Regions from separate parts of the Pontibacillus sp. HN14 genome, predicted to be linked through region 2. Evidence: riboswitches for the same ligand, from Rfam matches in the RefSeq annotation. Region 2 holds a riboswitch; the other holds the start of a gene.

Region 1 (4,430 bases), on a different contig from region 2:
AGGATGTAGGAAAGAGGGCTAATCTCCCAATCAACATAGCCATCATATAATAGGAATAATGCTTTCAATGGATCCATCCTTTCATTTTTTTATTTTCTTGATACGTACCTTATCTGTTGTAGTTCTTCCTTCATGATCGCCGTAAACGAATCCTTCTCCCATAACATTAAGATCTCTTCTATATCATACCGTTTGAGCAGATTGGTAACGATTTGGTACCCAAGGTAATACCCCAAACGCGTAACTCCAAGATGAGCTCCACCATTTATAGAAAACCACTCTTTCATCATGGAACGAGCGTCTATATTTTCGACGTCTTCTTGGAATAAGCTAGCGATCCTTGCCTCCTGTTCTTGAGCGAAGGAAATCCATTCTACATCTGCTTCAAACGAGAAGTATTCATCAAGATCAGCTTCAACGATTCTTGTGGAAAGGTAAGTAGCAATCCCTTCCTGCAATAGCCAAGTGTAGGGACTATTCCAATCGACAAGGTCCCAAGAAAGGTTGTTCTGATTGCTATAAACAAAGTGCGTGGCATGACCGAATTCATGGGCAATAATTAACCGAATCGATTTCTCATTGTAAGGAAGTTTCTCTAAACAAAAAGCCACTTCCGGGTTATATTGACGATAGGTAAACGCATTACTTCCATATAACCCAACCAGTAAATGGACGTCTTTCGTAAATTGAATCGAAAACATTGATTCATACTCACCAGCAATCCGCGGAATCTCTCTCAGGAATACATCCCGCATAGGCAAAAGCTCTGGTAGTTTCTTAGGATGTAGACGAATCGCTCGCTCTTTCTTTTGTTCCTTATGTAAACAGTGATACATGAAGTACTGCTCATAATCTTGCTGATAGGTGCTGTAATACTCATCTAAGTAAAAGACGGTTGGTTTGTAATCCTTTACAAAAGGCTCTACCACATCAATAATCTTCATCAACCTTCCCCTTTCCTCTATATCCCTTCACACTACCTTTCTACAAAAATTTCCATAAACCTTGTTATAATGTTACGTAGTAATAATGTCATCGTATTCAGTAGAGACAGAAACTGAGGTTTATGGATCATCTATAGAATAATAGGAAGAGGATGAAATAGAAGGGGTGAAGGTATGGAGAAAAAAGTATTCTGGCAGCATATCGAACATTCAGGGAGTGAACACTTAAAGATTAGTAAAGAGGAAGGGAACATTACAGCACAAGGAGTCGTCCTTTTTGCCTCAAAAGAAGATATTCATCATATTACCTACCGCATCACCATGGACAAGAATTGGCTAACAAGACGCGTTGATGTGCAAGAAGACGAGAATCATTCCTACTCTTCATCCACTGTATGGCGCGTTTCCGTCTCCTCCCAATTTGGCAAAGGCGGGCCTGGAAACTGCGAGACTCCTGCGGCAAGAGGAGCCTAGGGGAGACCCCGCAGGAACGAGGAGGCTTCCCAGCTCGCCGCGGAAAGCGAGTGGTTTCCAGGCCCGCCTTATCCTCCATTAAAGCAAACGGAAACAATTCCTCAACATTTAGTGAGCAGGAATAAATCCGCACTATTCAGGGAAAACAGAAACCATGATCATTCCATTAAAGGAGAGGGACCATGGAGGAAAAGAAGACCTATCAACAACGCTTAAAAAACCTAAACCCAGCCCGCGCCATAGAACGAGGGCGTGCCTATTTCTCAGAAAAAGAATTCGGCGAGAAAGTACGCGCCTATAGCGGTCGCCTTGGAAAGAAAGGCGTATACTATAGCCTGCTCCTATTCTACGCATTCAAAAATCCAGACACCCCAAAGAAAGCGAAACTAACCATTGCCGGCGCACTCGGATACTTAATCCTACCAGTAGATGCAATCCCCGACTTAATTCCGGCAGTTGGGTTCGCTGATGACAGTGCCGTTATTATTTACGCCGTGTACCAGGTGTTGTCTCATATCAATGACGATGTTCGCGCTGAAGCGAAGGAGCGCATGAAGAAGCTCTTCGGAGATTCGATTAATGTGGATGACTTAGAAGATCCCCATGAATCGGACCGCCCCGCTGAAGGCTGATCGTGAAGACTTTTCTGAGTAGGGTTACTTAGAAAAGTCTTTTTCTGTATGATGAGAGTAGATTGAAATTCGGGAAGGGCGTGGGAATGATGTTTGAATGGGCATACGTTCCGGACTGGTTTGTGTGGATGACGGCAGTTGTCGTCGTGTTGTTTATTGCAGCAACCGAATATTTCTTAAGGTAAGATACTTTTTCCAAGAGGCGTATGATTGACAGTCGTTCAAAAAGAATGGTATAGTTTTGAACCATAATAAACTATATAATAACTCTCTCTGACAATAGAGGCGCGAGTATGATGAGTAGCTTTCCAGAGGACAATGGGTCCGGCGAAGGGAAGGGAAAGGCAGATCGCCGAGACTAAGAATAGCCATTCTATTCTTTGTTGGGCTGGTATTAAACAAATGCCAGACTGTCGCAATGTTAAATTGTGGAGCACTATTGAAGAGATGTTGTACATATTCTTCAAATAAGAAGAACCGTATGAACATCGCTTCATACGGTTTTTTTGTGTTGCAGAGGAGACAAAAGGAGATTTATACATGCAAACAGTTGAAGCGAACGTACGACATTCATTAGAAATCGGTGGGGTGAGTACGGATAAGCTAGTAGAAGAATACGGCACACCGCTCATGGTGTATGATGAGGGCATGATTCGACGTAACGCCCGTGCTTTCCGTAGCGCTTTCGAGTCAAGCGAACTCGACTTTCAGGTGGCTTATGCGAGTAAAGCTTTCTTATGTAAAGAAATGGCCCGATTAGCTAATGAAGAAGCGTTATCCCTAGATGTCGTTTCAGGTGGTGAGCTTTACACGGCTCTTGAAGCTGGATTCCCGGCAGCCCGCATTCACTTTCATGGAAATAACAAATCAGAAGAGGAATTAGCGATGGCACTCGATGCAGAGATCGGCTGTTTTGTCGTTGATAACTTCCTAGAGCTTGAGATGCTACATGATCTTGCCAGCAAGCGTAATCAAGAAGTGAGTATCCTGCTCCGTGTAACGCCTGGTGTAGAAGCTCATACGCACGAATACATTATGACGGGACAAGAAGATTCGAAATTCGGATTCGGTTTATCAAACGGCCAGGCTGAAACGGCGATCCAAATTGCTGCCCGTAAACCTCAATATAAACTGCTAGGCATCCATTCTCATATTGGTTCGCAAATGTTTGGAACAGAAGGTTTTGATCAGGCGATTCAGATCTTAACAGGATTTGTGTATCAGATGAACAAGAAGTACGGATTAGCGCTACCTGTTCTGAACGTTGGAGGAGGATTTGGCGTTCGATACACAGAAGACGATCAGCCGCTGACCATTTCTGAATATGTTACGGCTATTTCAGAAAGTGTGAAAAAGCATTATACGACTCACGAACTCCCTTATCCGGAAGTGTGGATAGAACCAGGTAGAAGCATGGTAGCAGAAGCGGGGACAACGCTTTATAAAGTCGGATCGAAGAAAATCATCCCCGATCTCCGCACGTATATCACGGTGGACGGTGGGATGACAGACAACATCCGCCCAGCGCTTTATCAGGCAAGGTACCAGGCGATGTTAGCCAATCGACCGGACGAGGATTCGACAGAACTCGTAAGCGTAGCCGGAAAGTGCTGTGAATCAGGAGATATGCTGATCTGGGATCTGATGTTGCCTCCTACCAATTACGGAGATATTCTCGCTGTGTTCAGTACAGGAGCTTACGGGTATTCCATGGCGAGCAACTATAATCGCATTCCACGACCCGCTGTTGTATTCGCCGACAAGGGGGAGTCCCGCGTCGTAATCGAGCGTGAGACGTATGAGGATTTGGTAAGGAAAGATCAATAGAAAAGGATATGTGTGGTAAAGGATTCCTCCCTATGTTAAGCTTAGTACAATATTTACCAACTTTTGGATGGTGAAGGTTCGGTTCGTTTAAGAGGGGGCTTAAACATGGTTTTGCAGAAAGTGAACTTAGGTTTGGCAGCTGTTATGATCGGTTTATGTGTGTATCATCTGTTGATCAATCCGATTGATTGGCCGATTGAGGTTATTTTTCCTCTTGTGGCTGTTCTGAATTTAGGATTTGGGATAGAAGAATTAAGAGATAAAAGTAAAAGGCGGGGGATTGTTTATTTAGCTGTATCTTTGAGCCTGTTTATCGCAGCACTCTTGTAAAGTATGAGTACAGGGCGAATTCGTTCGCCCCGTTATTCCATTTCCGTGCTTGGTACAAACTGAAGGATAATAAAGTTGAACCAAGTCAGGATCGGGATGGCAAAGATCAGTTCATAAACGTTCGTCTGCCCGATTCCAAATACCGTTGCCTCCGCACTCATGCGGTAAGAAATCCATGTCAGCGTTCCGAGTAGAGAGGCGTTTAAGACAAGCGCTAGTAGCA
Region 2 (4,430 bases):
GAAAGATGTAGTCCGGAAGATCCTATCAGATATTCAGGGTCACAAGAAGGCTGTCTCGTTGCTTTCAGATGTATTTACATACGATGACTATATTTTCACTCATTCTCTTAATGTAACAATTTATACATTAGCGTTAGGCACGGAACTTGGGTTACCTTCTAAGAAGTTAGAAGAGCTTGGGTTTGGCGCGATTTTGCATGATGTTGGGAAGGTGAAAGTTCCAAGAGAAGTTTTGCTCAAACCTGGAAAGTTGAATGATGAAGAATTTAAACTTATTAAAGAGCATTCAGAGGCCGGCTTTAATATCCTCCGGGCGGCCCCGAGTGTGTCCTTGGTCGCTGCACACTGTGCTTATCAACATCATGAAAGACTTGATGGTTCTGGTTATCCACGGGGGTTGTGCGATAAAGATATTCATTACTATGCTAAGATTTTGGCAATCGCAGATGTCTTTGATGCCGTCACAAGTAACCGAGTCTACAGAAGAGCTATGCTTCCTCATGAAGGTCTAGAGATTTTATATGCCGGTTCTGGCACGAAGTTTGATTTACATATGATTCAAGCATTTAGGAGAAGTGTAGCGGTTTATCCGAACGGATTAAGTGTCACATTAAGTGATGGGCGAAAAGGGGTAGTTTCTAGACAAAACACTGAAGTTAGTGACCGGCCTCACATAAGGATATTAGAAGAGAACGGAAAAGCTGTCGTTCCTTATTATGAGGTAGATTTAGGAAAGGAACTCAATCTCATGATTACGGAATGTGATACGACGTTGGTTGGAAAAACAAAATAAACAGTCAATCCCTGTCCTCATCTTGCATAAGAATGAGGAGAGGGGGTTTTTAATATGGGGAGAAATAGGCGAAAGGGAACAATGGCACCACCTCCAGCCAGACAAATCTTTATCATTACATTTATGTTTTTTCTCATAAGCACATTTGTTAGCTTATGGATTATAAATAAAGGAATTGAACCTAAGATTATGGAAATCGCAGAAGCCAGAACAGAACAATTTGCCAAAGAAGCCATTGCAGAAACCGTCAGTAAAAAGATGGCTGAGGATTTGAATGTTAATGATCTCGTTCAATATACGTATGATGATCAAGGGAATGTTGTTTCAGCCGGATTTAATTCGGCTGCCATTAACAAAGTCACTCGAGATACCCTATTTCGCGTTAATCAATACTTAACAAGGTTAGGAGAGGGAGAAGATCCTGATCCTGGCATTTCCTATGACGTGGACTATGATCAACCAGAAGAAACAAATTCAGAAATTGTGCAAGACAAGCGGACGATTGCACGCATTCCTTTAGGGCAAGCCACAGGGAACACGCTATTATCAAATTTAGGACCAGAAATTCCTGTTCATTTTACGTATATCGGAAATGTAAAGGCGGATGCGGTGAAAGAAGAAAAAGAATACGGAATCAATATGCTTGTTGTGGATATAGATCTGAAAGTTGAAGTCAACTTACAGGTTTTATTACCGTTTTCGACTAAATTAATTACGGTAGATACAGAAGTTCCTATTGCTCATAACGTCATTATTGGAAAGGTACCTGATTTTTATAATGGCGGTGGCGGTGGGATGAATCCTTCTATCGAAGTTCCAACAAACCCCTTGCCAGGACCTTAAAATCTTGTTATGATAATACATGTCTTACACAAAAATTAAATTTCATCTACCCTTATCATATCGATGAGGTAGAGGTGCATTTAGCATAAGTAACCAGTTTGAGGATGACAACAATGAGAACTGGCGAAAGGGCTACTTGCCGAAGCGTAACGAAGCGTCAATCTTTCTTACGCTGGTGCATTCCCGAATAGAGAATGTACTGTCATGCAAACCGGACGTTGGATTGCATGATGCGCTACTGATCGAGATGGAGGATAACAATATTATTTGCTATAAAACAGCAGGTAATGATAGGTTATTTTCTCTATCATTATTTGCTGTTTTTTTATTTCCTCTTACTCTTCTGCATTTTAAAGCCAGATTACCACACCAATCTGAGCTCGACAGTACTTGCGTCGTCATGTCCATCGTTCCTTTCCTTCAAGAGACATCAGGCCTGTAACACGAAGGAGACGAATAACTCAACAACACGGAGGGAACGAAAAGATGGAAGGAACGATTTACTCACTTATTCCACCACTAGTTATGCTTGTCTTAGTTCTTGTGACAAGACGAGTACTCATTTCATTAGGAGTTGGCATTTTACTAGGTGCTTTTATGCTCCACGACTTTTCCTTGTCCGCAACCTTATCTGAAGTATGGAAGCAATTCTATACCATTTTCTATGTGGACGGTGCCCTTAATTTAGGGAATTTATTCTTACTCAGCTTTTTACTATTACTAGGGATTACCACAGCGTTTATGACAGCTTCTGGTGGTAGTCGTGCTTTCGGAGAATGGGCCATCCAACGTGTGAAAACACGAAAAGGTGCTCAAGCCATGCCAGCTGTACTAGGTATTATTATTTTCATTGATGACTACTTCAATAGTTTGGCCATTGGTTCTGTAGCACGACCTTTAACGGACCGTTATAAAGTATCAAGAGCAAAGCTTGCTTATTTGATTGACTCTACTTCAGCACCGATTACGGTTATTTCTCCGATTTCAAGCTGGGGTGCTTATATTATTGGAACCATTGGAACTATTATTGCTACCAATGAGCTAACCCAATTTAGTGGCTTAGAAGCCTTTGTTAAAATGATTCCAATGAACCTATATGTATTCGCTGCTATTTTACTTGTGTTCTTAACGATCTATCGCAAATTCGATATCGGCGCTATGAAGAAGCATGAGCAAAAAGCAGAATATAATGGGGAATTGGTTGACCAATCAAAAGATGTTCCTGGTGATTTAAACAATGAATTTAAAGACGTTCAAAGCGGACGCGTTTACCATCTTATTGTACCCATTATCGTATTAATTCTAGCTACGATTGTCGCAATGGTGATTACAGGCATTCAAGGGACAGAGGGGAACGTAACGATTCTTGAAATCTTCAAGAATACAAATGTGAACCGTTCATTGTTTGCTGGCGGCCTATTTGCAGCTCTTAGTGGATTTGTTCTGTATGTTGCTCAACCTGGAGATAAATCATCTCTTGGAAAAGTGGGATTAGAAGGTTCTAAAGCAATGCTGCCTGCTATTTATATTTTGGTCTTTGCTTGGATGATCGGAGCGATTATTGGTGAACTTGAAACAGGGGAGTTTTTAGCGAATCAATTTGAATCCTTAAATATTAATCCGTCTTACTTGCCATTGCTTGTTTTCTTAGTATCTGGTGGTATGGCCTTCTCAACAGGAACTTCTTGGGGAACATTTGGGATTATGCTTCCGATAGCAGGTAATATTGCAGCAAACACAGATGTCAGCATGTTCTTGCCTGCTTTAGCAGCCGTGTTAGCCGGAAGTGTGTTTGGGGATCACTGTTCACCGATCTCAGATACATCCATCCTATCTTCTACAGGTGCAGGGTCGAACCACATTGATCACGTTATGACGCAGTTGCCATATGCACTAATTAGTGCCGGAGCCACTGCTGTTGGATACATGGTTTATGGCATGACATCTAGCGCATTCCTATCCCTTGTGATTACCCTTCTACTTGTAGTGCTTATAGTATTTGCTGTTAATCCAAAAGGGAAACCTTCAGAAGTAAACGAATCGAAAACTGCTTAAAGATCAAAAAGTCCGTTATGTATCATACATAACGGACTTTTTTTATGGAATTTAGGAGATGACATACCTGTTGCAAATCCTTGGAGGATCACCGAAAAGATGACGTAATGGTAATGAATGTATTTAGAGAAAAAGTGTAGGACAAAAAGCCTAAATGTAAATATCTGAAAATTTTAAATATTACTTTACAAGCTGTGATGGGGTGGTTAAAATAAAGACAGCTATTAGTTAGAAAAGTCTGAAAAAAGAAAAAGATTACACATTCTCCTGGGTCAATATGCATAAGCTTGTAACGCAGGAGATGACTGTAGAAGGGGAGGGCTATTCATGGAAAAACGTGCTCAATGGGGAACACGCGTTGGATTTTTGCTAGCAGCAATGGGTTCAGCGATTGGACTCGGTAATATTTGGAGATTCCCGGCGACAGCTTACGAAAACGGCGGAGGTGCTTTCTTCTTACCTTATTTATTTGCACTTCTAACGGCCGGAATTCCACTATTAATCATGGAGTACACAATCGGTCATAAATACCGTGGTTCTGCACCTAAATCTTTAGGGAGAATGCGGAAAGGGTTTGAATGGATTGGTTGGTGGCAAGTTGCGATCTCATTTGTTATTTCTACTTATTATGCTGTTATTATCGCCTGGGCGGTTCTTTACGCAGGCTATGCTTTAAATGGTGCATGGGGGGATGATACGACATCATTCTTCGGAGGAGACTTTCTAAATGCCACAGAAC

The links. A riboswitch is a leader RNA that binds a small molecule or an ion and turns the genes downstream of it on or off. The one in region 2 is predicted to bind lysine.
Region 1: linked by a shared signal. The riboswitch ahead of lysA (diaminopimelate decarboxylase) and the one ahead of LQ226_RS15615 (Na+/H+ antiporter NhaC family protein) in region 2 are both predicted to bind lysine.

Annotation. Positions count from the first base shown of each region.
Region 1 is NZ_JAJOLR010000003.1:246,019-250,448, reverse strand. Features, by position in the region: gene LQ226_RS12450 (DJ-1/PfpI family protein) at 1-77, opposite strand, end outside; gene LQ226_RS12445 (DUF2268 domain-containing putative Zn-dependent protease) at 90-944, opposite strand; gene LQ226_RS12440 (putative glycolipid-binding domain-containing protein) at 1,119-1,418, shown strand; gene LQ226_RS12435 (YkvA family protein) at 1,601-2,050, shown strand; lysine riboswitch at 2,323-2,497, shown strand; gene lysA (diaminopimelate decarboxylase) at 2,591-3,877, shown strand; gene LQ226_RS12425 (hypothetical protein) at 3,983-4,207, shown strand; gene LQ226_RS12420 (hypothetical protein) at 4,240-4,430, opposite strand, start outside.
Region 2 is NZ_JAJOLR010000005.1:133,405-137,834, reverse strand. Features, by position in the region: gene LQ226_RS15625 (HD-GYP domain-containing protein) at 1-793, shown strand, start outside; gene yunB (sporulation protein YunB) at 848-1,636, shown strand; lysine riboswitch at 1,698-1,882, shown strand; gene LQ226_RS15615 (Na+/H+ antiporter NhaC family protein) at 2,123-3,691, shown strand; gene LQ226_RS15610 (sodium-dependent transporter) at 4,019-4,430, shown strand, end outside.